4 regions of the Mammaliicoccus sp. Dog046 genome follow, and region 3 is predicted to be linked to each of the others. Evidence: riboswitches for the same ligand, from Rfam matches in the RefSeq annotation. Region 3 holds a riboswitch; each other region holds the start of a gene.
What was found. A riboswitch is a leader RNA that binds a small molecule or an ion and turns the genes downstream of it on or off. The one in region 3 is predicted to bind S-adenosylmethionine.

Region 1 (7,510 bases), 190 kb from region 3:
TGTAACGTCAAAGTTTGTTATGAATCTTTACCCTTAATATTATAACGTAGTTAAATAGTCAATTAAACACTTTCGCTCAATTTAAATAGAAGAAACACCACATCATAACCTTTTCTATGAAAACACATTCAAATGATAATCAATTCAATTCATTCTCAATTTATAACATTTCTAATACATCCATTTACAAGCGATTTAAGTTTCTTATATTATAATGAAAGATAAGCTACATACAGAAAGGAATAATCACATGGAACGTTATGAACAATTCGCATTTGTCATCAGTGCCATTTGTGCTTTTATACTATTATTAAATATTGTCGGCGTCACAAATTTGAATCACCTTTACCATTCACTCCTTACAGCCGTTACATTATTTAGCATAGCCACATTTAACATAAGAAAACATAAAATCATCGGAATCATTTTATATACACTCGGTATATTTATGTTGCTTTCCATTTTGTATGAGTAAAATTTTGAATGTAGGTTGAGATTTAAAGAGACAAAAAAGTTATAAGGCGGCTAATAATGAATCAAAGCAAAAATTTATTTTTCATAGCATTAATTTTTTTAATTTCAGTAATAACAATAATTATCGAATTTAACACTTCGTTTTCTGGCAGATTATCTTCTTTTTTATTCTTACAGTTTGTTTATTCGCTATTCTTAAATATATTTTTATTGAAATTCATCTTCTCGTTTGAAGTGATCACACATTTCTTCAACAGATTTAATATTTTCATTCAATATTTCATTTATATCATTTTATTCATTTCATCTATTTTCATTATCGTTAATTTAGATTTCAGTATTGGACCGTTAGTTGGACAATTGATAGCTTTGGTGTTTTTATTTACCTTTAGTTTTTTAACTCAGTTATTAATTTATGAAACGCTAAGTAAAATTTATAAACAAAACAGCTTATTCATTTATTTTAGTGCAGCGACAATGTTCATTTTATTTATCATATTGCTATCGCCTCTTTATATTTAGTAATTTCGGCGTTCAATGTTGCTTGTCGACCTCCACTTGCAATATTCAACGCCCCGATGTTGCTTGTCAGACTCCACTTGCAATATTCAACGCCCCGATGTTGCTTGTCAGACTCCACTTGCAACATTCAGCGCCTTAATGTTGCTTGTCGACCTTCACTTGCAATATTCAGCGCCCCAGTGTTGCTTGTCGACCTCCACTTGCAATGTTCAGCGCCCCAATGTTGCTTGTCGACCTCCACTTGCAATGTTCAGCGCCCCAGTGTTGCTTGTCGACCTCCACTTGCAATGTTCAGCGCCCCAGTGTTGCTTGTCGACCTCCACTTGCAATATTAATCCATAAAAAAAGCCCTCTAACTTTTGTGTTAGAGGGCTTTAAAATTTATTTTGCTGAAATAACAGCACCATCGTATTTTTTGTTGATGAAGTCTTTAATTTCTTTTGATTGTAATACTTTAACTAATGCTTTGATTTTCTTATCGTCTTTATGTCCTTTTTGAACTGCGATTAAGTTAGCGTATGGTGAATCTTTTCCTTCTACAGCGATTGAATCTTTAAGTGGATTTAATCCTTGTTCAATTGCAAAGTTAGAGTTGATGATTGTCGCATCGCCTTCATTCGCTTGATAAGATTTTGGTAAGAATTCTGCTGATTGTTTATTGTTGAATTTAATATTTTTCTTGTTTTCAGTAATGTCATCAAATGTTGCATCTACTGGATTAACGCCATCTTTAATTTTGATTAATCCTGCTTTTTCGAAGAATGATAAGAATCTTCCTTCTTCTGCTGGGTTATTTGAAACATATACTGTAGCGTTCTTAGGTAAATCTTTTAATTTTTTATATTTTTTTGAATAAACTGCCATTGGTTCTAAATGTACGTTACCTGCTGATTCGATTTTATAACCTTTTTCTTTAGATTCTGTTTTTAAGTAAGGTGTGTGTTGGAAGAAGTTTGCATCCAATTCACCTTTATCTAAAAGTTTATTAGGTGTTGTATAATCGTTAATTGTTTTAATTTCTAAATCATAACCTTCTTTTTTAAGAAGTGGTTTAGCTTCTTCTAAAATTTCAGCATGTGGAGCTGGTGATGCACCGATTTTAATTGTTTCTTCTTTACCTTTTTTGTCGCTATTTCCACCACAAGCAACGAGAACTACCGTTAATAATGATACTAATAATAATCCAAAAACTTTTTTCATATAAATGACACTCCTTTAACGTTTATCAATTTTTTTAACTATTATATCTCCAATAAATTGGATGACGAATACAATGATTAATATAAGTATTGTTGATACTAATATGACGTCGTTTTGATTTCGTGTAAATCCTGTTAAATAAGCTAAGTTACCAAGTCCACCTGCACCGATAACTCCGGCAATTGCTGTAGATCCTACTAATGCGATTGCTGTCACTGTAAGTCCTGAAATTAATGCTGGTAGTGATTCTTTTAATAAGACTTTTCTAACGACTGTCCATGTTGTTGCCCCCATAGACACAGCCGCTTCGATTACACCTTTATCAATTTCTTTCATACCAATTTCAACTAATCTCGCATAGAATGGTGATGCCCCAATAATTAAAGCAGGTAAAGCACCTTTCGGACCACTAATTGTACCAAGTAATATATCTGTAAATGGTATCAATAATAAAATTAATATAATGAATGGAATTGCTCTAAATAAGTTCACAATAAACGATACGATTGAATAGAATATACGTGAACTTTTAGATGTTCCTCTTGATGTTAAGAATAATAACGTACCTAATATTAAACCGAAAACAAATGTAAATACTGTTGAAACCACTGTCATATAAAGGGTTTCGTTTAATGCTTCCCAAACAGCATCCCATCTCACGTTAGGCATTGTAATCATTTCAGTAATGATATCCCCAAATGACTTATTCACCTACGTTCACCTCAACCTTCACACCTAAATCTTTAAGCTCTTCAATGATTTCTTTTTTAGAGTAATCACCTTTAGGTAAATGCACGATCATGTGACCAAATGTACCATTTTGAGTTAACTTCACATCACCTTCAATGACGTTGATATCTACATTGTAATCTTTAATGATTTTAGCTAATACCGGGTTCGCACTTGAACCTCCAACAAAATTCAATTTCCAAATTTCGCCATGTGGTTGAGTTTCTCTAAAGTTACTTAACGTTTTATTTAGATCATCTGCTTTTAAATCATCTTTAACAAATCGTTGTGTGACATGTGTTTGAGGATTATTAAATACGCTGATAACTTCACCTTGTTCAACGAATTTACCATTTTCCATAACAGCAACATGATCACAAATCTTTCTAATAACATGCATTTCATGTGTAATTAATACGATTGTTAATTTTAATTCTTTGTTGATATCTACTAATAAATCAAGAATCTCGTCTGTTGTTTGAGGGTCTAATGCACTTGTCGCCTCGTCACATAATAGTACTTCAGGATCATTAGCTAACGCTCTAGCGATACCTACTCTTTGTTTTTGTCCACCTGATAGTTGAGAAGGATATGCATTTTCTCTTCCTTCTAATCCTACTCGTTTAATGAGGGCAACCGTTTTTTCTTTAATTTCTCTTTTTGGTACACCCGCGATTTCTAAAGGAAATGCGATATTATCTTGCACTGTTCTAGACCAAAGTAAATTGAAGTGTTGGAAAATCATGCTTATTTTTTGTCGTTTTTTTCTAAGCTGACTTTTATTTAACTCTCCCATATTGACATTATCAATAATGACTTCACCTTCAGTTGGTGACTCCAGTCCATTAAACATTCGAATTAACGTACTTTTTCCTGCTCCCGAAAAACCTATAACGCCATATATGCTTCCCTTATCTATTTTTAAGTCAACATTGTCAACAGCGGTTATGTCGCCTTTTTTAGTTTTGAAAGTTTTAACAACTTTATTTAACTCAATCAAATCTGTTGCCTCCTAATCTCAAAAATTAAAAACGCCTCACTCTAATAAATAAGAGAAAGGCGTGAAATTTATTGTCTTTCTCTCATCTCCAAAAGTTAACACTTTCTGTGAATTGGCACCATTTCATTTACATGACGGTTGCCGGGCTTCAAAGGGCACATCCCTCCACCACTCTTGATAAGAGTTATTACGTATTTAATTAAATTCATACTATCATGATAAGTTTTTAGCGTCAATAACTTTTTGAATATTCTCAACTATAAACGGGACGGATTGAAAAGCATAAATACGCTTCATCACTTTATCCTGTTTCATAATAAATAGTACTGGCACCGACTGAATCTCATAATCTTTACAAAATTCAGGGTAAAAATTCAAATCGCTTTTATTGATTGGTAATTGTGTAATTTGGTTTGCTATATCCAGCATGCGTTCTGATATTTTACATGTACCACATGTCGGTGTGTAACCAAATAATAAATGAATGTCTTCATCAAAATGCTTGTATATATCGTTCGATATTTCTGTGTGTGTCATGATAACGGTACTTCCCTTTCAATACAAAATCATTGTTCACTGCAAATCCATGATAGTTTAACACATTCGCTAAGTATTGTCTTGGGCAGCGTGCTACTTCTGAAAAAGTAGAATCTATATAAATATGATGACTTTCACTTACATATTTTTCAAACCATTTTCTAATACGTTTGCCTTCTTTATCTTGATCCACAAGCACGTATACTTGTGCACCATAAATTTCATCTAAAAGCTCGTCCATCTTTTCTACACCCATTGTTCCATGGGTGCATATAATATGAACTTGATCATTTAATACTTCTTTCACTCGTTTCTTATCTGAAATACCTTCTACGATTAAAACTTTTTTTATGATCGTCATGGGCTTCACCTTCTACAAATGAATAATATTAGTGTTCAACTTCAAAATGAAACTACAAAAAACTCCATGATACTACAGTACCGTGGAGTTAAATGTCATGCTATTCACCTATCATTTCGCTATACGCATCCGCGTCTAATAACTCATCTAATTGAGCTTTGTCAGTTAATTCAACTTTAACCATCCAAGCTTTGTCATATGATGATTCATTAACAAATTCCGGACTATCTTCTAGTTCTTCGTTTACTTCAACGACTTTACCAGATAGTGGTGCATATAGTTCAGAAACTGTCTTAACAGATTCTACACTACCGAATGAATCTCCACTTGTTAATGCGTCACCTTCTTCAGGTAACTCAACGAACACAATGTCCCCTAATTCTGATTGAGCAAAATCAGTAATACCGATTGTTGCAACATCGCCATCTACTTTTACCCATTCATGTTCTTTTGAATATTTTAACTCACTAGGCACTGTCAAAGTAATCCCCTCCTATATGTAATTCAATTATTATCATGACATAAAGCGATTATTCAAGCAACTATTTTTATAACCAAGTATTACGATATTCTTCTTCTTTGAAGCCTAACGTTACTTTGTTACCTAATACTGCTAATGGTCGTTTAATTAACATGCCATCTGAAGCTAATAAATCGAATTTTTCATTGTCTGATAAATCTTGCATTTTATCCTTCAAGCCTAACTCGCGGTATTTAGCACCTCTAGAATTAAATAATTGATCAACAGTAATTTCTGTTCCATCAATCATATCCTTTAGTTCTTTAGCTGTAGGTGTAAGTTGTGTAATATCAATCGGTTCAAAACTCGCACCATTCATTTCTAAGAACTTTGCTGCTTTTTTACAAGTTGTACAATTAGGATATTGATAAAATTTTATCATGTACTTACCTCCATCTGTCTATTTAAATCCATTATAACAATATTAACGTTCAACATGATAGTAATGAGTTAAATATTTTTTTTAATATTGAAAATAAGATATAATCCAAGTATAAGTATAATATCTAAGGAGCAAATAAATCATGAGAACAATTAGTCAATATGCAGAATTCGAAGAAATTACACAAAGTGAAACACCTGTCGTTGTAAAATTCTTTGCTGATTGGTGTCCAGATTGCACGAGAATGAATCAATGGATTGATCCTATTATTGATGAATATAGTCAATACAACTGGTATCAAATCAATCGTGACCAAGTGCCAGAAGCAGCAACTGAAAATGATGTTATGGGTATCCCAAGTTTATTAGTATTCTCTAAAAACGAAAAGCTTGCCCACTTACATTCAGCTAATGCGAAAACACCTGAAGATGTAAAAGCTTTCTTAGCTGAACATTTAAAATAATATAAAAAGGGAGCGGGACAGAAATCTAATTTATAAAAAAAGATTTCGTAGTCCCGCCCCGGCAAGGATGACTAGAGTTGAAAAAAGCTTGATACAAGCGCATTTTTAACTCAGTCATCTACTGCCAAGATACTAAAAGAGACTGGGACATTATATTATGTCCCAGTCTCTTTTATTTACCATCTTGTTAATATAGATTGGTTTTTTCTTTTCATTAATTTAACGTTCGGATCTGGTTCTGTAATATATAAGAATCCATTCACTTCTTCATCTGCATGTGCATCAACAATACTTCTAAATGACGGCTTGAAGATAAATTCCGGTGTCTTCCAACAAGATCCCATTCCTTCAGCATGTACAAGTAACATTAAGTTTTGCACAAATGCACCAATTGCCATTTGATCTTCTAAGTATTCTTTTTGTCTCGGATCACGTTTAGATAATATAACAAACATGCCTCCGACTTTAGTTACTTTATTAATGTATTTATCCTGCTTTTCTTTATCATTTGGAAATGCAGATTCCGCAACTTGTTCTGCGAAATCGGGAATTTGTTTTTTACTAATATAAACCAATCTCCAAGGTTCTCTCATTCCATGATTCGGCGCATATGCAGCAAGTTCAACTAAAGATAATACTTTTTCTTCGTCGATGTACATTTCATAATCATAATTCTTTACGCTACGTCTTTCTATAATAGCTTGCTTTAATTCCATCTTCTACACTCCTACTTTTGATATAAAGCGAGTTGCTCTTTTATTTCTTTCACATGTAATTGTCCAGGTGCCGCTTCTTTACCAACGTAACCATAAGTAAATTTAGATCCAAATAGTCCACCTGTAATTCGTGTCATTCTTCCTAATTCACCCATAGATATGCCAATCACATCGATATCCAATTGATGATACGCTCTATTCATTGCATTAAGCATTGCAAGTAGATGCTTTTCATTTTGAGGCATTACAGCTAATTTTCCGATGTCTGCACCTAATTCTGCCATTTTTTCAAAAGTAACATACATCTCTTCTACATCTGGTGTTGATTTAAAATCATGATGTGAAATGATAATTTTAACTTCATGATTTTGTGCTTTTGTAATACAATTCATCAAATTATCTTCATACGTATCAAGTTGAATATCTACATAATCCACTTTTTTATTATGAATCATGTCTTGCATTAATTTATAGTAAGTTTCATGATCGAATTCTCCAAACCCACCTTGCCCTACTGAACGATAAGTGAACAAGATTGGTGCTTGTTGATATGCATCTTTAAAAGTCATTAATGTTTTATTAATGTTTTCAATTGATGTATCTGCT
Region 2 (7,510 bases), 1.2 Mb from region 3:
CATTGAGCTTAGAAATATGTTGAAAAGAATGATTGGTCATCCGAAGAAAGACCGTAGTGCATATGAGACAAGAAATGCATTGAAGGATATACATCAAGATAGTCCACCAATATTAATCGTTCACGGTACGGAAGATAAGCAAGTTAATATCAATATGGCTAAACATTTAGAACAACATTTAATTAAAGAAAATGTTGAATATCAAACGATATATAAAGAAGGCGAAGGACACGTCTTTCGACCAAATATTGAAAAAGATACCGTTCACAAGATTCAGAAGTGGATGGATCAATGTGAGAAAAATAAAAGCTGAGGCAACATAGAGAGCCGGCAAAAGTATAGACTTTGTCGGCATTTTTTACGTGCATGCTTTCCGCGGGTATGTTCTCAGCCTGTAGTCTTCGAATCATGTTGTTCCCGCAGGAGTCAGCGCTAAAAATGCTTGAGTTTTGTGGCTAACGAGATAGTTCTGGAAAACAATCCTCTTAGAAAATCTAACGAGATAGAAAGTGAAAACAATCCCGTTAGCGGGAAAAAATGGTGTTCAGAAGTGAGAAATAGAGGTGAAATCCAAAGAAATAGTGCTCTAACGTGATAGTTCTGGAAAACAATCCCCTTAGAAATTCTAACGAGATAGAAAACAAAAACAATCTTCTTAGAAATTCTAACGAGATAGAAAGTGGAAACAATCTCGTTAGCGGGAAAAAATGGTGTTCAGAAGTGAGAAATAGAGGTGAAATCCAAAAAAATACTGCTCTAACGAGATAGTTCTAGAAAACAATCCTCTTAGAAATTCTAACGAGATAGAAAGTGAAAACAATCTCGTTAGCGGGAAAAAATGGTGTTCAGAAGTGAGAAATAGAGGTGAAATCCAAAGAAATAGTGCTCTAACGAGATAGTTTCAGAAAACAATCTTCTTAGAAATTCTAACGAGATAGAAAATGGAAACAATCTCGTTAGCGGGAAAAAATGGTGTTCAGAAGTGAGAAATAGAGGTGAAATCCAAAGAAATAGTGCTCTAACGTGATAGTTCTAGAAAACAATCTCGTTAGCCATCACATTCACATGTATATCAATAATAAAAGCTGAGGCAACTTGTACAAGTTGCCTCAGCTTTTTATAAATCATAAATTTAATTATTTTTATTAAATGTAAATCCACCATCATTTTGAATATGTTCTGATGACTCACCGAATTTAGCAAAGTTTTCTTTAAAGTTTTTAGCTAGTTGTTTTGCTTTTTCATCATAAGCATCTGAAGAAACCCAAGTGTTACGTGGATATAAAATTTCTTCTGGTACGCCTGATACGTATTTCGGAATATTTAGTCCGAAGATATCATCTTGTACGAATTCAGCATTTTTAATTTCTCCACTGATTGCTCTGCGAATCATTGAACGTGTATGTTTAAGATCCATTCTAGAACCAACACCATATTCTCCGCCAGTCCATCCTGTGTTTACAAGATATACATCAACATCATGCTCATCTATAAGTTTACCTAATAGTTCTGCATATTCAGTTGCATGTAATGGTAAGAATGGTGAACCGAAACATGTTGAGAATACTGGTTGTGGGCTAGTAACGCCTCTTTCAGTACCTGCTAATTTAGAAGTAAATCCACTTAAGAAATGATACATTGCTTGTGATTTATCTAATTTAGAAATTGGAGGTAATACGCCAAATGCATCTGCTGTTAAGAAAATAATTGTATTTGGATGTCCCGCAATTGATGGAGTAATAATGTTATCGATAAAATCAATAGGGTATGCAGCACGTGTGTTTTCAGTTAATGATGTATCCTCATAATCAACTTCACCTGATTCTTGCACGCCAACATTTTCTAATACTGTTCCGTAACGAATCGCATCATAAATTTGAGGTTCTTTTTCACGACTTAGACTAACTGTCTTCGCGTAGCAACCACCTTCAATATTGAATACACCATTTTCATTCCAACCATGTTCATCGTCACCGATTAGTTTTCTGTTTGGATCTGCTGATAATGTTGTTTTACCTGTACCTGATAAACCGAAGAATAAAGCAACATCTTTATTGTAGCCAACGTTAGCTGAACAATGCATACTCATAATGCCTTTTTTAGGTAAAAGGTAGTTCATTACAGAGAAGATACCTTTCTTCATTTCACCTGCATATTCAGTACCACCGATCAAAATAACACGATGTTTGAATGATGTAATGATGAATGTTTCAGAATTAGTGCCATCTACTTCAGGATCTGCTTTAAATCCTGGTGCACTAATTACAGTGAAGTTAGGTGTAATGTTTAATGCTTCTTCTTTCGTTTCTGGGCGGATAAACATATTTTGTGCGAAAAGGTTATGCCAAGGAAGTTCGTTGATTACTCGTAAGTCTAATCTTGAAGATTCATCAGCTCCAGCATAGCCATTGAATACGTATATATCTGATTTTTGGTTTAAGTAGTCTATAACTTTGTCATATAGATTGAGGAAGTATTCTTCTGAGATCGGTTGGTTAATTGTACCCCAGTCGATGTCTTGTTCTGTATCTTGTTCTTTAACTATAAATTTATCTTTTGGTGATCGACCTGTGTATTTACCTGTTTCCATTCTAATTGCACCAGATTCAGTTAATATACCTTCACCAGATTCTAAAATGTGACGGTACAATTCTGTTCTAGACAGTTGGTTGTGAGTAGATTCCTTTTTGAGCAGGTTAGTTAATTCGATTGTTTCCGTAATAGTCTGTATTGCCATAAATGACGACCTCCATATGTTAATTTTATAGTTGTAAGCATTTTCATGGAATTAGTATAACACATTGAATTTTATAGTCTATACTAATTGGGGAATTTATTATAAAAATTTTATAATACGAGAACTTGAGGTACATTGACATTAATGAAAATCTCTAGTATTATCATTTTTGACGGATTCTCTTATCCTGAGTGGTGGAGGGACATGGACCCAATGAAACCCAGCAACCTCTTTCGAATGCGAAAGAAAGGTGCCAAACCGTTTGCAGACCAATATTGTCTGAACGATAAGAGCGAATGGACGAGTGTGCCTTCTCTCTTTATTTTATTGAGAGTGGGCACTTTTTATTTGCGCTGAGGTAGAGACCGTACAACTATATTTAAAGGAGATTTTTTATGTCAAAAAATAGAAGACTCTTCACATCTGAATCGGTAACTGAAGGACACCCAGATAAAATCGCGGACCAAATTTCTGATGCGATTTTAGACGAATTATTAAAGGGAGATCCTAAAGCGAGAGTCGCATGTGAAACAACAGTAACAACTGGTATGGCACTTATTGCTGGTGAAATATCAACTTCAACTTATGTCGACATTCCAAAAGTAGTTAGACAAACGGTTAAAGATATAGGGTACACAAGAGCGAAGTACGGTTACGATTTCCAAACAATGGCCATTTTAACTGCAATAGATGAACAATCAGCTGATATAGCTCAAGGTGTTGATTGTGCATTAGAAGATAGAGACGATTTAACTGATAATGAAATAGAATCAATTGGCGCAGGAGACCAAGGTTTAATGTTCGGTTTTGCTACTAACGAAACAGAAACTTATATGCCTTTACCTGGTTACCTTGCGCATCAATTAGCGAAAAAATTAACAGATGTACGTAAAGAAGGTACGTTAGATTATTTACGTCCAGATGGTAAGACGCAAGTAACAGTTGAATACGATGAAAATGATAAACCAGTAAGAGTAGACACAGTTGTCATTTCATCACAACATCATGAAAAAATTGAACTAGAAAAAATTCAACAAGATATTAAAGACCATGTTATTTATCCAATCGTGCCTAAAGATTTATTAGATGAGAATACTAAATTCTTTATAAATCCAACAGGTAGATTCGTAATTGGTGGACCTCAAGGTGATGCTGGTTTAACTGGTAGAAAAATTATCGTTGATACATACGGTGGCTATGCAAGACATGGTGGCGGTTGTTTCAGTGGTAAAGACCCAACAAAAGTAGATAGATCAGGTGCTTACGCTGCAAGATACGTAGCAAAAAATATCGTAGCAAGCGGCTTAGCTGATAAATGTGAAGTCCAATTAGCTTATGCGATTGGTGTGGCACAACCAGTATCGATTTCTATCGAAACTTTCGGTACAGGTAAAGTAGACGAAACATCATTAGTTGAAAAAGTAAGAGAATTATTCGACTTAAGACCAGCAGGAATCATTAAAATGTTGAACTTAAGACAACCTATCTATAAACAAACAGCAGCATATGGACATTTCGGAAGAACAGATGTTCAATTGCCATGGGAAGAACTAGATAAAGTTGATGATTTGAAGACATTACTTAAATAAGAAGTTATAAACCCCAAACTGCATTCGTAGTTTGGGTTTTTTTGATTTAGAGGGAGTGTTGTTCGCAAGATAGGACGAACGTGCAAATAAGAGTGTCGTTGTTTACAAGAATGGGCGAACGTGCAAATAAGAGTGTCGTTATTAGCATTTTGAGTTAAAAATGCAATCAAAATCACCTGATTTACCAAGTTATTTACAATTTTAGTGTTGATTAACTATTGAATTGTACGAAGTTTAAAAAATAACGGCATATATCGTATATATTTAAGGTTATATACTGAATTTCTTTAGGATTTTTACTATAATAGAGTTATTACATTTGAAAGGGAGCGATATGCAATTATGAGCCAATTAGAGCCGATTCATTATGGATTAATCGCAGCTGTTATTATTGCGATTATATTTATTATATTATTTTTCGTTGCATTGAAACAAAAGAAAAAATCTCTGAATAAAATTCAAGAAACACACAAACAACAGAACGAGTCATTGAAATCAGAACATCAGGAAAAGCTTGATCACGAAAGAGTAGAAAATAAAAAAGTATTAACTAAAGAAAAAGAAAATCATCAACAAGAAATTTCACAAAAAGAAAGAGAAATTGATTCATTAAAGTTATTCTCTAAAAATGAAGGCGAGTATATTACAGATAGACATTTATTAGAATTGAGAGATCAATTAGTAAATGAACGCCGAATTAGACCGGAAGATATGCATATTATGGCGAATATCTTTTTACCAAAAGATCCACTAGGCAAGATTCGTCAAGTTGATCATTTAGTATTAACGAGAACAGGTATTTATGTAATTGACTCAAACTTAGTTAGCGGTCATATTTACCATGGTATTACTGAACAACAGTTTGGTGATTTCCCAGTATTAGGTCAAGTGTTCGAAACATTAGATTTGAACAAGAACAAAGAGCAAACGTTATTACTTGAAAGAGAAGCGGACAAGAAGACAGCTGCGTTCCATTCTTATACGGATAATGTTAAGCATGTAGAAGCAACGACAGAAGAATTGCAAAGACAACTTGAATTGAACTATACGCCTACACCAATCTTATATTTCCATCCTAATGAAGTTTCTGAAGCAACAATCAGCAACTATTCACAAGATCCAAATATAAAAGTACTTGTTGGTGAAAAGCAATTACAACACTTCTTTAATAAATTCGTATTCCATGGTAGATTCCAATATAGCGTGGAAGATTTAGAAAGAATTATGGAAGAAATCGAAAAATTTAATCCGTAAGCAAAAAACATGAACTATTTAATTCTACAAGTTATACTTACCAAACAATGTTCATTTAATATTGAATGAATAATTTATAGGAGGTCTAAGAATGACTCAGAAGACAATAGAATTTTACAACGGTAATACAATTCCAGCCCTTGGATTAGGTACATTCAGAGTTGATAATAGCGACGAATGTAAAGAAGCAGTTAAACATGCGATCATAAGTGGTTATCGCCATATAGATACAGCGAAAGTGTACGAAAATGAAGAAATGGTTGGACAAGGCATTAAAGAAGGTTTAGCTGAAGCTGGTTTAAATCGTGAAGATTTATTCATAACAACTAAGCTTTGGATGTCTGATTACGGTCGTGAAAGCGTGCAAGCAGCATATGAAGCGTCATTACAAAGACTAGGTCTTGATTATGTTGATTTATATTTAATTCATTGGCCAGGTATAGATTCAGCATTAATTGTTGAAACTTGGAAAGCAATGGAAGCTTTATATAATGAAGGAAAAGTAAAAAATATTGGTGTAAGTAATTTCAATGTAAATCACTTAGAAGATTTATTGAAAGCTACTTCAATTAAACCAGTCATCAACCAAATTGAATGTCATCCATACATGACTCAAACAGAATTAAGATCTTACTTGAAAGCACAAAATATTGTCGCTCAATCATGGTCTCCATTAATGAATGGACAAATTCTTGAAGATGAAGTTGTTAAAGAAATAGCAAATGAATTAGGTAAAACACCAGCACAAGTAATCATCAGATGGAATGTTGATGAAGAAATTGTTGTAATACCTAAATCAGTTACACCATCAAGAATTGAAGAAAACTTAAACGTATTTGATTTTGAACTATCTGAAAATCAATTAGCAAGATTAAATGATTTAAATAAAGATGAAAGAATTGGTCCAGACCCAGCAGAATTTTCTGGTCAATAAAATTGAAAAAGCATATCACGTAGCTACGTGATATGCTTTTTATTATGGGTTAAAAAATATAACCTAAGTAACAAGCACTAATTGAAAGCACGATCGTTAAGAGGATATAAATAACCATTTGTTTATAAGATTTTAATAAAAAGCGTTCATACACTTCGAGTAGGTGAGTAGAGAACGTTGTGAATCCACCACAGAATCCGATAGCTAATAATGCATACATTGCGTCATCCGACTCGAAATGGTGCGCAACAATACCAATGATGAAGCTTCCAATTATATTGACTAATAATGTAGCTATTGGGAATGAAGTTGCGCAATACTTAGTACATAAATTGTTTACAAACTGTCTGCAAACAGCACCGAAACCTGAACTGATCATAATTAAGAACAATGTCATAAGCGAACGGCTCCTTTCTTATATCCTATAGCTATAAACACAAATCCAAGCAACATACTACTCAATACGTATATAAAAGCTAATAAGAATTTGCCATTCATTAATAATTGAACAGTTTCTAGACTAAGTGATGAGTATGTAGTAAAAGCACCTAGAAATCCAGTCGTAATTAATTTTTTGAAATTCGGGTGTGATTTGAAATAAGAAATGAGATAAGTTGAAAAAACACCCATTAATAAAGCACCTAAAACATTAACTGTGAGTGTAGCAAACGGGAAATAGGACTGTTGAATGAGCAACGCGCAAATGTAGCGCAAACTGCCACCTAAACAACCGCCAATAAATATAGCAATATAAACCATAGAAAATCCTCCATATAAAAATGGTGTCTAAATTTCTAATAGCTATCGTTAGCATAATTAGAACTTAGGCACCATTTTATCATTTATTAAGTTAAATAATACCGAAAAATTTAACGATTACGATAATGTGATAAACAATCACAACTAGTAATATAATAGGTAGAAATTTGTTTAATTTAGAAATAAGTTTATGTTTCTTAGATTGATGTTTTATTGATTTATCTGTCGCAATAACTG
Region 3 (7,510 bases):
TAACGGTACCGTGTCGACTGTTTTTTTGATGTGTAGATTATTTTCGGCTCAATACTCGGAAAAACTGAGCCGAAAACGGAATTACCGGCTCAGTACTTGGGAAAACTGAGCCGAAAACGGAATTACCGGCTCAGTACTTGAAAAAACTGAGCCGAAAAACGGAATACCGGCTCAGTACTCGGAAAAACTGAGCCGAAAACGGGAATACCGGCTCAGTACTCAGAAAAACTGAGCCGAAAACGGGAATACCGGCTCAGTACTTGGGAAAACTGAGCCGAAAACTACCGAATCTATATCACAATATTTCCGTAGCACTACGGAAATTTCTAACATGTCGCAATTTTATGAAAACGTTTACAATAAATGTGTATTAAGAAATTTTTGATAAAGGGAGGAAACAAGAAATGTCAAAATTACAAGATGATTTCTTATGGGGAGGCGCTGTTGCTGCTCACCAACTTGAAGGGGCTTGGCAAGAGGGTGGCAAAGGAACTAGTGTCGCAGATGTAATGACAGCTGCTTCTCATGGACATCATAGAGAAATTACGGACGGTGTTATAGAAGGGAAAAATTATCCTAATCACGAAGCGATTGATTTTTACCATAGATACAAAGACGATATTAAATTGTTTCATGAAATGGGATTTAAATGTTTTAGAACATCGATAGCATGGACAAGAATTTTTCCAAATGGTGATGAAGAAGAACCGAACGAAGAAGGATTAGCATTCTATGACGCACTATTCGATGAGTGTTTAAAATATGGCATCGAACCTGTAGTAACACTATCACATTTCGAATTACCTTATCATTTAGTTACTGAGTACGGTGGTTTCAGAAATAGAAAAACAATTGATTTCTTTGTTCGATTCGCAACGGTATGTTTTGACAGATACAAAGATAAAGTGAAGTATTGGATGACGTTCAACGAAATTAACAACCAAGCGAATTATGATGAAGACTTTGCACCATTTACGAATTCTGGTGTGAAATATGAAGCTGGTGAAAATCGCGAACAAATTATGTACCAAGCTGCACACTATGAACTTGTTGCGAGCGCGAAGGTTACGAAAATTGGTCATCAAATTAACCCAGACTTTGAAATTGGTTGTATGATCGCGATGTGTCCGATATATCCGGCAACATGCAATCCTAAAGATGTATTGATGGCTCAAAAAGCAATGCAAAAGAGATACTATTTCACAGATGTGCATGTACACGGTGCGTATCCGGGTTATATGAACACATATTTTAAAACGAAGCAATTTGATTTAGACATTACGGATGAAGATTTAACAGATCTACAAGAAGGTACTGTCGATTACATTGGTTTTAGTTATTACATGTCATTCGCGATTTCACATACAGCTTCAAATGAACAATATGATTACGTGGAAACACGAGATTTAGTGAAAAATGAATATGTAAAAGCATCGGATTGGGGATGGCAAATTGATCCGGAAGGCTTAAGATATGCGATGAATTGGTTTACTGATATGTACGGCTTACCATTATTCATTGTTGAGAATGGATTTGGTGCCATTGATGAGTTAGGTGCAGATGGCGTTGTACATGATGACTATCGTATTGAATATTTAAAAGCACATATCGAACAATTTATGAAAGCAGTCGATGAAAAGTTAGAAAACATTGATTTGATTATTTCATAAATCGATTTATCTACGATTGTTTTTAAAGTGGTTGTGATTCAAGTCAATGTCTTACTTAACGAACAAGATATAAAGAAAATTAGTACATTTATCCATCAACAACATTCACAATTCTCGTATAATCACGTGCTTGAAGAAAATATCGCATTGGAACAATATAGTGGATTTTTTGATCAGTATTGTAATGAAGAGGCGTTTAACGTGATTGAGTCTGATTTGGATAAAAGTGCCATTTATGACTTGTTGATTAAGCAGTTAAGTATGAAGGAAGAAGCGGATTTTGAAAGTAAGTTACGAAAGCAACTTCAATATAGAGAAGGTTTGAGCTCAGTCGTCTTTAGTGATGAAGTAGCGGTGCCACATACAGCACATTCCGTTGGTGATTATTCAAGTATCGCAGTTGCACTCGTACCAAACGGCGTTTACTGGGACGAACAGCACGAGAAAATTAAACTGATTATTATGTTGTCACCATCAAAATATAATGACAATGAATTAAAGACAATCATTGATATTATCGTTAATTTAATAGATTCAAATGATAAAGTAACGGCGCTCATGGATTGTAAAGATTATCAAAGTTTTAAGGCGTATATGGTTGGTCAGTATTATAAATAAAGGGGTTTAGCCTATGGAACAGGAAAACATTCAAGTCGTTTCGTTCGAAATTATATTACATAGTGGAACGGCGCGTACAAGTATCCATGATGCATTTAAATGTATGCGCGAGGACAACTATGTAGAAGCAGAACAGCTATTAAATGAAGCTAATCAAGAAATTACATTAGCACATCAAGCACAAACAGATTTATTACAAAAATATGCATCAGGTGAAACGATTGATATGGAAATCATTATGGTACATGCACAGGATCATCTCATGACTACAATGACTTTAAAAGAAGTAGCGATAGAAATGTTGCATTTATATCAAAAGGTTAAATAACGTCATTTGAAAGAGGGATATACATGAATAAAGAAACAAAAGCAAAAATAGAAAAAAACAGAAAAGAAACCAGTCTTAAGACGATGTATTTTAATCGATTTTTGTTAGTGAGATACATGTCGGCTTTATTCTTTTTCACAAATTTATATTGGTTTTTCACACTTACGATGAGTCGTTCTTTATTGCTGCTCATACCGCTGATGCTGATGTTATTAATGATTGTCAGCGTGGCTGAACAAGTGCGTATGTATAGTCGTCATTCAAATCATGCGAAATATACATTTTATAGCTTTTCAACGTTATTCATCGTCAATGTCGCTTTAATCATCATGGTATTATTTACACCTTTATTTCAACATTTATATCCGTTTTTAATTGATCAATCTGCTACGAGAATATTTATTATAGGGGCGCTTGTTGCAGGATTAATCATTAGTGGTTTTGTCATGTTCAGGCTAAATAATATTCGACAAGATAAGGATTGGCATTTTAAACGATTGCAGAGATATGAACGTGCATTAAATTAAATATAGAAAAGGGGTATCGGTATGGGGTCGGAAAACAAAGTGTTTGCTTTATTAGAGAAATATTTAATGGGTCCAATGGGGAAAGTTGCATCATTTAGAATTGTTAGGGCAATTATGGCAGCCGGGATGGCATGTATACCATTTACAATTGTCGGATCGATGTTCTTAGTATTGAACGTAATACCACAAACAATTCCAGCATTAGAAGGCATTTGGAATAATACGTTCTTTAAAATCGGTGACTTGTATATGTTAGCGAACAAAGCAACAATGGGGATATTGGCATTATATTTCTGTTTAGTTATCGGTTACGAGTATACGAAGATTTATGCAGATGAGGAAGACTTAGCAGTAAATCCATTGAACGGTGCATTATTATCAATGTTTGCGTTCTTTATGGCTATTCCTCAGTTAGTCATTGAAGATGGGAAAATGGTAGTAGTTAATATAATGAAGAAAGACGTCAATATATTTAACGGTTGGGAAATGTCAGGTGACGGTGTCAGTAGATTAGGAACGACAGGTATCTTCACTGCCATCGTTATGGCCATTATCGCAGTTCAATTATATCGTCTCTGTGTAAAGCGTCAGTGGATTATTAAAATGCCTGAAGCCGTTCCAGAAGGTGTTTCAAGATCATTCACAGCATTAATACCTGCTTTTTTAGTAGCATTTGTTGTGTTAATATTCACTGGTATTTTAGTCGCATTAAATACAGATATCTTTAAAATTATTGCAGTACCATTTGGATTTGTTGTTTATTTAACAAGTAGTTGGATTGGTATATTGGTTATATACTTCTTAATTCACGCACTTTGGATTGTAGGTATTCACGGTGCTAATATTATCGGAGCATTCATCACACCAATCTTGCTTTCTAATATGCAATTAAATATTGATGGAGCAAATATACCATTTGCCGGAGAATTCCCAAATTCATTCGCAATCATGGGTGGATCAGGAGCAACGTTAGGTATGTGTATCTTTATCGCATTCTTAGCAAAATCCGAACAACTGAAAGTATTAGGTAAAGCAGCATTAGCACCAGGTATTTTCAATATTAATGAACCATTAGTATTCGGTTTGCCGATTGTTTATAATCCATTTTTAGCGATACCATTTTTCTTAGCACCAATGATTTCAGCATCTATTGGTTATTGGGCGATCAAGTTAGAAATTGTTAAACCGATTATTGCGCAAGTACCTTGGCCATCGCCAATCGGGTTTGGTGCATTTATCGGTACTGCCGGCAGTTTTACAGCAGTTGTCGTAGCACTTATTTGTGGGGCAGTCGCGTTCTTAGTATGGTTCCCATTCATTAAAATATACGATAGAAAATTAGTTGAACAAGAAAAAGGAAACGACGCTTTAATTTAATAGATTGTAAAAAGAGGCTTGGAAAAATGAAATCCAGGCCTTTGTTTTATGTAAACATTTGGTAATAATTAGCGTGAAAAATTGTGTAAATTGTTGGTAAATAGTAAGTGTAATGTTAATATTTAATTGTATTAAAAATAGCCATCAGGTTTTAGAGTACGCTGATGACTATCGAGTAAAGGCTCACACTGTGGATGTGATTACCAAACGAACCTTAGTGTTTGAAGCTAACTATACGGCAAATATAGTTAGCTTATTTTTTTTGCTTGTTTTTAATAGCATGAATGCCGACAAAGTATATTGCTTTGTCGGCATTCGTGCGTGTTCATTTATTTCTTCGTTATTCTAATATTAATTTCAAATTCATTGAACTGAATCGTTTGATCATCATGATGATTTTGGTTGCTTGGGACGTAGTCGGATTCTAACTTTCTAAGTTCAGCAAGTAGTGCACTTTTCTGTTGTGTTCTTCCAATTGAGGACGCCCAATTATTAGGTGGGTGTTCCTTTAATTCATCTAAATCTGCTAAAATATCTTCTCTTGTTCTCATATTATTGCCTCCTAAAGTTTGAGTTACAATAAAACAGCTCATCTTAAAATTAAGAAGAGCTGTCTAGAGATTCTTCTTATCTTTCAAGTATCACTTGTTGGATTTAGCACAGTGCAAACGCCTGCTGCTGAGGTTTCTTCGGGCCAATTCCCTCCACCTACTCTAAATAAGATTACGAGCTATTTTATTGTTCCCTTATAATAACGAATAAAGTGAAATTTGTCTAATGATAAAATTTTTTCCTTCGAAAATATTACTGAAAAGTCATATACATCACAAAAGTACGAAAATATGTACCTAGGCTTATTTTATTGCCTTCTTGGATTATGTAAGTAAAAAGAATATAATCAATGAACTAAATAAAACATTTAAATTAAAGGAGATATTATGATGAAAATAGGAATTATTGGTGCGGGTCCCATTGGCGCAACATTATCACATAAGCTTGTTAATAGCGGTCACGATGTAAAAATTGCTGATGTACGTAGTGTTGATCGTTTAAAAGATAAAAATATTAGCGGTAAAGCAGTCGAAGTTGAAGATGTCGTAACGAATATAGATGTTTTAATTTTATCTATACCAACAAAAGTAATGACTGATATTAAAGATGTTATTTCAAAAGTTGAAGATAAAGTGATTATCGTTGATACATCTAATTATTATCCATTTAGAGATCATAAAATAGCAGCAATTGAAGATGGAGAAGTTGAAAGTGAATGGGTATCTCAACAAATAGGTAGAGATGTAGTGAAAGCTTTTAACAATTTACTTGCATATACATTAGCGGAAAAAGGAAGTCCTCAAGGAACTGACAATCGTATAGCTATAGGGATTTCAGGAAACAACGATGCTGAAAAAGATATCATCAAACAACTGATTAATGAAGTAGGTTTTGATGCTGTAGATAATGGTAAGTTATCAGATTCATGGAAACAACAACCAGGAACACCTGCGTACTGCACTGAATTAACAAAAAGTGAATTAGCAACAGCATTAGAAAAAGCTAATAAACAAAAAGCACCACAATTAAGAGATGAAATTATGAAAAATTTCACTCCAGATTTTACGCATGATGATACTGTTAACTTAAATAGAAAGATTTATAATGCAGGAAGTTGATGCAGTCTATGGTGAAATTGAATTGAGTCATTTATAAGCCACCACTACAATTTTTCTTGGTCGATTACATTGTATTAAAGTGAGCTATAAATGGTTTTTTTTATACATAATAATATGGAATAGTAGTTTTCGGCTCAGTACTAAGAAAAACTGAGCCGAAAACGGAACCACTTATTTATTATCTTCATTTCTCACAATATACTGTTCATCGTGTTTTGGTATGCCGTCTTGATCTTCTGTATAACGTTCTACTTCCATCGTTAATGTGTATTTCTCTCTTAACTTCATTATTTTTTCCATTGTTTGTGAAAGGTGATGTTCATCTAGGGCATTTTGATTGGTCCATTGATCTATAAGTAAGACTGTGCCATTTTCTTCTAAAGGCATAAAATATTCATATTTTAAGTTACCTTCTTTTTCACGTATTTCTGAAACAATACCACTGGATATCATTTCTAACGCAAAGTCTTTTGCTGCTGTTCCTTCGCCTCGATAATAAATATTTACTGTAATTGTCATGGATTCATCTCCTAATTGTATAAAAAACATGGATTATATTTTCATTATCTATAAATAGTGAAAAATGTCAACTCCATTTAATTGAACTGTTATTTTTATTGATTTTAATGACATTTGTCATGTTGAATCTATGACAGTTTGTACTTATAACGTGTTGTGTTGTTATTTATACTGAAGTTAATTAATTAAGGACGGTGATGAGGATGATCGATGTTCAAGGTGTAACAAAGGTTTATGGTGTTAAGAATGTTGTGAATGGGGTGTCTTTTCAAATAAATGAAGGGGAGTGCACGGCGCTCATTGGTCCAAATGGTGCGGGGAAGTCTACGTTAATAGACATGATTATTGGGGATAGACATCCATCTGATGGGAAGATTGTGAGTGATGATCATCAATTAGTTAAGAAGAGTATGGGCATTCTATTTCAGACGACTATTTTTCCTGAAATGATTAAGGTTAAAGAATTGTTTCATCTTCATCAATCGTTATATAAAGATACACTTTCTATGGTTGAATTTAGAAAGATAACGAGATTTGACGATGATAAATTAAATCAATTTGCTTCAAAATTATCTGGTGGGGAACGCAGAATTCTTGATTTTACTTTGGCGATTATAGGTAAGCCTCGATTTATCATATTAGATGAGCCGACCAGTGCGATGGATACAGAGATGAGAAAACACTTTTGGGAAGTTATTGAACAAATGAAGCAAGAGGGGAAAACGATTTTCTACACGTCTCATTATATTGAAGAAGTAGAACGTATGGCAGATTGTGTTGTCGTACTCGATAAAGGAAAAC
Region 4 (7,510 bases), 1.1 Mb from region 3:
TTGGCCAGATCTGTACAATATTATTCAAGAAGAAATTGAAAATCACATCCAACTACAAGGCATCACATTTAAAGTCGAACAACCAGGATATGATATACTCAATCACAGACCAACCAATTATGTTAAAAACTCAGAAGCACTAAAACCATTTATTATCATTATAGATCACACATATATGATATACGGGCAAACAGCAGAAGATAATATGCGTGCGTATATAAGTAGAGACCTCACACAAATAAAAATGATGAAAGACTACATTTGGCATGATGTCCTCGTTAATAAGTACTTAAATCAAAATAATAGTGAAATAGAACAAGAAATAACCCTTAAGAGAAAATCCTTTTTCTCTTAAGGGTTATTTCGATTCATTAAAAACTACGTTGGGATGTAGTAACTACTTTGGTAGTTACTAATAATTTATCAAACAATTTTACCATCGTCAACATAATAAAAATTCTTCTTTTTAATACTCATTAATGTGGAAGAGCTAAATAAATTTCACCCACTAAAAAAAGACTTCTGCATCTTTTGCAAAAGTCTTTTTATCTAGCTTATTATTTAACACGGCATTGCATTTAATACTGCTTTCGGATCAGTAACTGTACCAATCATACCTGATTTCAAGTTAACACCAAGTGCAATATCTTCTTGTTTCAAGTCTACTAACCATTCTTCAAATACGTCTGTTTCTATTTCTATAATTTCGTATTCATCAAAGTCTTCTCGTCTTATCTTTTCTGCTAACTTTCTCGTACTCCAAACGGTCATCATATCTGGCAAGCTTTCATCTTCTTCAGAAATAATGATGAATTGTTTTTGTCCTTTGACTGTTAATCCGTAAACATATTTTTCTTTACAGATGTCTTCAGCAAATTCTTCAATTCGTATATCGTCTAGTTCACTCATAATTTCTTCAATAAATGGTATTGCTTCTACTTCTATCCCCTTATTACTTTCAAATCGATCCACGATGAATTGGTCTCCTTCATCTAGGATTTCGTCCATTTCATATGTAACAAATCGATCTAAATCAAGTTCCATGATTTTATCAAACTGAGTGATGTTTGATTCTTCTAAATATGATTGTGCATGTGCTTCTTTTGACCAAATTAAACGGATGTCGTTTTCTTGATCTCTTAAGATTTTACGATCGATTAATATGACGTAAAATTTTTCCCTGGCTAGAATTTGTTTGAACATGGACATATCTTGTATAGCCATTGTCATACCACCCTTATTTTTATATTTAATCCTTATAAAATATATTATATTTAAAAGCGTGAAGTCAATATAAATTTAAGCGTTCAATTGTATTTATGTTTATACTTATTTTTCGCTTATTTCTTTTATAAATGCTTGTTCTTTTTCAAGTGCAATTGACTCATTTTCAGCATGCCATATACCTGCAAATCGGGACTTTACTTGCTCGTCTTTAAACCAATCTCCATCATAGTAAGATAATGGGTATAAATAGCCTTCTCTTATGTACTTTTTAATTGTTTCTAAGAAGTGTGCATTATTGCCTTTGGAATGGTAACTTAAAAATTTATGATACCCTTCTTGTAAACGTTCTTGAAGTAACAATAAACTTGTAGAACCATTTTGTCTAAAGTTCAAATCAATGGCATATACGTCTTCATTCTTATCAATGAGTAAATCGAATCCTGACACACCCGTATAACCATGTTCAACGCCATTCTTCATAATTTCATATCCCGCTTCTATTACACTTTCAGGCACTTCATTCAAATTGACATTGCCATTATAAAATCCATATTTATCTGTTAGTTGTTGAACGGCACCTAAATATTGAATACCTTGTTCTTTACTATAACTATACTGCACACAGTAATTTTGAATTTCTTCAATAAATTGCTCAATGATGATATTTTTTGTTTCAGTTGCTGCATTGATTCGTTTTATCGCTTGATTTAAATCTTCTTCATTGTAACAAATCATCACGCCATATCCGCCTGCTGTTGGTAACTCATCACCTGGCTTAATGACAATCGGTAACGTCCATTGTTTCACTCGATTTTCAAAGTCTTCCACATTAACAATTTCTCTTTGTGGTAAATATTTACCACCTGTCCATTGTTCAATTTTTGTCTTATTATTTAAATCGATGAATGTTGATTTGTTAACCGCATATGATTCTGTTTCACAAAGATGGTCACCATGAATATATTGAAAGAAGATTTTCTTATTTTGGTGACATAATTGTTTAATAAGTGCTTCATATGATGATTGATCATAGAATGTGTGAATGTTATTCGGTATTTCTAGCGCTACTAGACTTAATAGGTCTTTCGCATTTTTTGTTATACATGCTTCATGTACAATCATAGGCATATCACTAATGATAAGTTCTCTAGCTGTTAAAAAATTAGACTGGGCTTCCTCTGCTTTTAACCAAGGATTATCCTCATATGAAGGTCGTGCATTATAAATCATATCTTCTTCATAAATGTCTTTCAAAGTTAAAGGTAATGATTTCCTATATTCTTTTTTCATAGTAATTTCTCCCTTAATGTTTGATGATGCTGGATAATTTCATTTCTAAGGGACGCGTTCTCTATCAGTTCTAAACCCATTGATGCTAAAATTTTCGCACCGCTTATCAATGCTTTATCGCCTTTTTGACTGGCAGCTGCCTGACAAAATTCTTTCGTATGTCCGACTAAATCTGAAGGTCCAATTTTTATATGTGGATGTATAGTCGGTACGATATGACTCACATTCCCTGTATCAGTCGATCCAAAACCAAAATCATCTTCAATTACTTCTTCTCCTATTTCTTCTGCATGTTTTCTAAATAATTCGTCTAACGGTTTGTTAATAATAAATTCATTTACACCATTTTGAATTGGTCGAAGCTCGTACGTTCCACCTGTTTGAATCGCTGCACCTTCAGCAATTTTTCTTACTTTATCCGTTAACACATCTAAAGATTTACGAGAAGTTGCACGTGTATAAAATCGTGCATGTGTATAATCAGGGATAATATTTGCTGCTTCTCCACCGTTTAAGATAACACCATGCACTTTATCCGTTTTCTTAATTTGTTGTCTAAGCATACTTACGCCATTAAAGAACGATAACATTGCGTCTAATGCATTAATTGCTTCGTCTGCATTTTCAGATGCATGTGCACTTTTCCCATAAAATTTAACGTCAAATACATCTACCGCTAATGAAGGCACGGTTACGTAAGTTTCGTGACCAGGATGAACCATGAGTGCAACATCAAGATCATCAATTATGCCTGCTTTAACATAACTTGCTTTCGCACTACCATTGACGCCACCTTCTTCAGCTGGACAACCAAGAACAACGACTTTCCCACCTATTTCGTCTATCACTTTTGATAAACTAATGCCTGCGAGCACACTTGAAGTACCGATAATATTATGACCACATGCATGTCCAAGTCCCGGCAAAGCATCATATTCTGCTAAAAATGCAATCGTCGGTCCTTCTTTGTTTGTATCATATGTAGCAATAAAACCTGTAGGATGTTTAGCAATATTTGTCTCTATATTAAAGTGATGTTTTTTTAATTGATCACTTAATAATTTTGAAGCAAATACTTCCTCATTTCCTAATTCAGGTCTTTCATGAATTTGATGACTCATTGATAAATATAAATGTTTATTTTGTTCTATATAATTAATAATATTTTGCGATAAATTACTCATTTCCATTCACCTTTCCAAAAGAAAAGCGCACTTCTTGTTAAGGAGTGCGCCAATCAATCATTTATCTCTCAGTACGTTACTGTAGGAATTGGCACCTTTCCGTTATGGGAGGTTGCTGGACTTCATCGGGCCCATCCCTCAGTCTCTCTGGATAATTCGTATGAAATTTGTTTTTAATTCTAACTTTATCACTCGGATATGTCAATGTTTTGTAGCAATATCATTAGAATTTAAATACCATTTTTCTGCCTTTTTCTCAAATTCTTTAATCATGCTATCTTTTCCTTTATAATATGCTACGCTATCATCTGGATAGTCCAAGACTAAATCATGCTTTAATCTGCTATAACGTTCTCTTTCACCATTAAACGTTCTTAAATAATCTCTAAAGGATAGTAATCTCAAAATGTGTGGGCTACCCTCATCATATATATGTAAATGATGCGATACCGCACCATATTGATCATACTTCTTAAAATACCTATTTCCGATAACGCCTCTTTCTCCTTTAGACTCATACCCTAAAACTGAAAGTTCATGTGTAAATGCATCTATTGACTGACTATCTTTCACAACGATTAATATATCTATAATTGGTTTCGCAGATAATCCAGGAATCGCCGTTGACCCAATATGTTCAATACTGACACTATGCTCTTTCAACAATGACTGTAAATACTTCTTCTCTTCTAGAAAAAGATGTTGCCATATACTATCGTATGGGACTACTTTTAACCTTTCCATATTATCACCTTATTTCGGAACAATTTATTACATTATCTTATAAAGTGACCTATAAAGAAAGCAATAAATCTGAATTGATTGTTTTTTCAATTTTTACTTGATATAATGATGCCGAAATCAAAGGAGGAAGTATCATGACAAAAATGAATGTTGAAAGTTTTAATTTAGACCATACAATCGTTGAGGCACCGTTTGTAAGACTTGCAGGAATTAAAGAAGGATTACACGGTGACGTGATTCATAAATACGATATCCGCTTTAAACAACCTAACAAAGCACATATGGAAATGCCTGCTTTACATTCATTAGAGCATTTAATGGCAGAAAACATTAGAAATCATACAGATAAAGTTGTCGACGTTAGCCCAATGGGATGTCAAACAGGTTTTTACGCTTCATTTATCAACCATGATGATTATGATGATGTATTAAATATCTTAGAAGCAACATTAAAAGATGTTGAACAAGCAACTGAAGTACCAGCTTGTAACGAAGTACAATGCGGTTGGGCAGCTAGCCATTCATTAGAAGGCGCGCAACAATTAGCAACTGAATTTTTATCTAAGAGAGATAGCTGGAAAGATATCTTTAAAGAAGATTAAAAAAAGAACTCGGATTAATTCCGAGTTCTTTTTTTATGGACTATTGTATATTCAGTCCATTTTCGCGCTAACGAGATTGTTTTCACTTTCTGTCTCGTTAGATTTTCTAACGGGATTGTTTTTTAAAACTATCTCATTAGCGCGTTATTTTCTCACTTTTTGTAGGTAATCGAGTCTTTTTAGTGCTCTATTTAACCTCTAACGAGATTGTTTTCACTTTCTGTCTCGTTAGATTTTCTAACGGGATTGTTTCTCAGAACTATCTCGTTAGTCGTTCTCAATGTTGCTTGTCAGCCTCCACTTGCAATGTTCAGCGCATAAAAAAATGAGGCTGGGACATAATAAATGTCTCAGCCGTTTTTAGTATCTAGTCATCCTTGCCGGGGCGGGAATACGAAATCTTTTTTATATAAATTAGATTTCTGTCCCGCTCCCACTCTGAAAGAACTCGGATTAATTCCGAGTTCTTTTTTTATTATTCAGCGTCTACGCCCATTTCTTTTAAATAACTTTTACCGAATTTCGGCAATGTTACATTAAAGTTATCAGCAATTGTTGCGCCGATTGAACTAAATGTTGTATCTCCTGATAATGCTTTGTATTCTTCAATACTTGGACTAAACATTAATAATGGTACATATTCACGTGTATGATCTGTTCCTGGTGCTGTTGGATCATTTCCATGGTCCGCTGTAATGATTACTAAGTCATCTTCTTTTAAAGATGATTTTAACTCTTCTAAACGATTATCGAAGTCTTTAATTGCTTGTGCATATCCTTCTTTATCACGTCTATGCCCATAAAGTGCATCAAAGTCTACTAAATTCAAGAAGCTTAATCCAGTGAAATCACTGTTTACTACTTCAATCAATTTATCCATACCGTCCATATTATCTTTTGTTCTAACGGATTTTGTAACACCTTCACCATCATATATGTCGTTAATTTTACCGATTGCTATCACATCATAGTTAGCATCTTTTAACGTATTCATGACTGTATTACCGAATGGTTTCAATGCATAATCATGTCTGTTTGATGTACGTGTAAAGTTACCTGGCTCACCTACATAAGGACGTGCAATGATTCTTCCGATTAAATATTTAGGATCTTTCGTTAATGCTCTTACTTTTTCACAAATATCATAAAGTTCTTCTAACGGTATGATATCTTCATGTGCTGCAATTTGTAACACCGGATCAGCTGATGTATATACAATTAAATCTCCTGTTTCCATTTGGTGTTGACCAAACTCATCAATAATCTCAGTACCGGAAGCTGGTTTATTAGCAACTACTTTACGACCTGTTATTGATTCTATTTCTTTAACTAATTCATCTGGAAAACCTTCTGGATAAACTTTAAATGGTTTATCAATATTTAATCCCATGATTTCCCAATGACCAGTCATTGTGTCTTTCCCAACTGATGCTTCACTTAATTTTGTATAAAATGCTCCTGGCGCTTCGACACTATTCATATTTGGTAATGGTTCAATATTGGCTAATCCTAATTGTTCAAGATTTGGTAATGATTCATTAAAACCTTCAAGTGTATGTTTTAATGTATGAGAACCTTCATCACCAAACGCTTTTGCATCAGGTGCTTCACCAATTCCTACTGAATCCATGACGATTAAATGAATACGTTTAAAACGATTTGTCATTTGGCACACTCCTAATCTGTAATTACTTTATGGATTAAAGTTGGTTTCACTTGCTCATCTGATATTGTAATGTTCTCTAAGATTTTAGATTTAACTTGATCCACATCTTCACGATTTGCATATATCGTTACTAAAGATTCACCTTTTTCTACTTTATCTCCGACTTTTTTATTTAATACTAATCCTACTGCCAAGTCAATGATATCATCTTTTGTTGCTCGTCCTGCACCTAAAAGCATTGATGCGACCCCAATTTCATCTGCAACGATATGAGAAACATATCCAGCTGTTTCTGCTTCAACTTCGATTTTATATTGTGCTTGTGGTAATTTACTTAAATCATCCACAACACTTGCATCTCCACCTTGGTTTTCTAAGAACACTTTAAATTTCTCTAAAGCTTTACCATTTTGGATTACTTCTAATAATTTTTCTCTTGCTTCATCTAACGTTTCTGCTTTTTTAGCTAAGACAACCATTTGAGAACCTAATGTTAATACAAGTTCTGTCAAGTCTTCTGGTCCTTCACCTTTTAACGTTTCAACAGCTTCTTTCACTTCTAAAGCATTCCCGATTGCTCTTCCTAATGGTTGACTCATATCAGAAATAATCGCCATTGTATTTCTGCCCACGTTATTCCCTATTTTAACCATTGCATGTGCAAGTAGCTCAGAATCTTCAATCGTCTTCATAAATGCACCAGCACCAGTTTTAACATCTAATACAATTGCATCTGCACCTGCTGCAATTTTCTTACTCATAATAGATGACGCAATTAAAGGTATTGAGTTAACAGT

Region 1: it holds a riboswitch for S-adenosylmethionine, as region 3 does, so the genes downstream of both, P3U32_RS09835 (methionine ABC transporter ATP-binding protein) here and P3U32_RS10835 (hypothetical protein) in region 3, are expected to answer to the same signal.
Region 2: it holds a riboswitch for S-adenosylmethionine, as region 3 does, so the genes downstream of both, metK (methionine adenosyltransferase) here and P3U32_RS10835 (hypothetical protein) in region 3, are expected to answer to the same signal.
Region 4: it holds a riboswitch for S-adenosylmethionine, as region 3 does, so the genes downstream of both, P3U32_RS03270 (M20 family metallopeptidase) here and P3U32_RS10835 (hypothetical protein) in region 3, are expected to answer to the same signal.

Annotation. Positions count from the first base shown of each region.
Region 1 covers NZ_CP120131.1:1,985,602-1,993,111, forward strand. The annotation lists gene P3U32_RS09825 (MetQ/NlpA family ABC transporter substrate-binding protein) at 1,378-2,196, opposite strand; gene P3U32_RS09830 (methionine ABC transporter permease) at 2,212-2,907, opposite strand; gene P3U32_RS09835 (methionine ABC transporter ATP-binding protein) at 2,900-3,925, opposite strand; SAM riboswitch class I at 4,005-4,109, opposite strand; gene P3U32_RS09840 (thioredoxin family protein) at 4,139-4,462, opposite strand; gene P3U32_RS09845 (toprim domain-containing protein) at 4,419-4,823, opposite strand; gene gcvH (glycine cleavage system protein GcvH) at 4,924-5,304, opposite strand; gene P3U32_RS09855 (arsenate reductase family protein) at 5,372-5,725, opposite strand; gene P3U32_RS09860 (thioredoxin family protein) at 5,868-6,188, shown strand; gene P3U32_RS09865 (nitroreductase family protein) at 6,365-6,904, opposite strand; gene aroD (type I 3-dehydroquinate dehydratase) at 6,916-7,510, opposite strand, start outside.
Region 2 covers NZ_CP120131.1:964,117-971,626, forward strand. The annotation lists gene P3U32_RS04920 (alpha/beta hydrolase family protein) at 1-313, shown strand, start outside; gene pckA (phosphoenolpyruvate carboxykinase (ATP)) at 1,133-2,737, opposite strand; SAM riboswitch class I at 2,917-3,030, shown strand; gene metK (methionine adenosyltransferase) at 3,133-4,326, shown strand; gene P3U32_RS04935 (nuclease-related domain-containing protein) at 4,669-5,580, shown strand; gene P3U32_RS04940 (aldo/keto reductase) at 5,672-6,514, shown strand; gene crcB (fluoride efflux transporter CrcB) at 6,564-6,911, opposite strand; gene crcB (fluoride efflux transporter CrcB) at 6,908-7,273, opposite strand; gene P3U32_RS04955 (hypothetical protein) at 7,365-7,510, opposite strand, start outside.
Region 3 covers NZ_CP120131.1:2,175,583-2,183,092, reverse strand. The annotation lists gene P3U32_RS10860 (6-phospho-beta-glucosidase) at 405-1,670, shown strand; gene P3U32_RS10855 (PTS sugar transporter subunit IIA) at 1,698-2,288, shown strand; gene P3U32_RS10850 (PTS cellobiose transporter subunit IIA) at 2,302-2,616, shown strand; gene P3U32_RS10845 (hypothetical protein) at 2,640-3,143, shown strand; gene celB (PTS cellobiose transporter subunit IIC) at 3,165-4,520, shown strand; gene P3U32_RS10835 (hypothetical protein) at 4,850-5,071, opposite strand; SAM riboswitch class I at 5,145-5,244, opposite strand; gene P3U32_RS10830 (NADPH-dependent F420 reductase) at 5,462-6,190, shown strand; gene P3U32_RS10825 (antibiotic biosynthesis monooxygenase family protein) at 6,362-6,709, opposite strand; gene P3U32_RS10820 (ABC transporter ATP-binding protein) at 6,913-7,510, shown strand, end outside.
Region 4 covers NZ_CP120131.1:669,053-676,562, reverse strand. The annotation lists gene P3U32_RS03285 (TrmB family transcriptional regulator) at 1-355, shown strand, start outside; gene P3U32_RS03280 (DUF2750 domain-containing protein) at 562-1,224, opposite strand; gene ldmS (L-aspartate--L-methionine ligase LdmS) at 1,330-2,517, opposite strand; gene P3U32_RS03270 (M20 family metallopeptidase) at 2,514-3,701, opposite strand; SAM riboswitch class I at 3,760-3,859, opposite strand; gene P3U32_RS03265 (GrpB family protein) at 3,903-4,445, opposite strand; gene P3U32_RS03260 (S-ribosylhomocysteine lyase) at 4,580-5,047, shown strand; gene deoB (phosphopentomutase) at 5,523-6,713, opposite strand; gene P3U32_RS03250 (pyrimidine-nucleoside phosphorylase) at 6,725-7,510, opposite strand, start outside.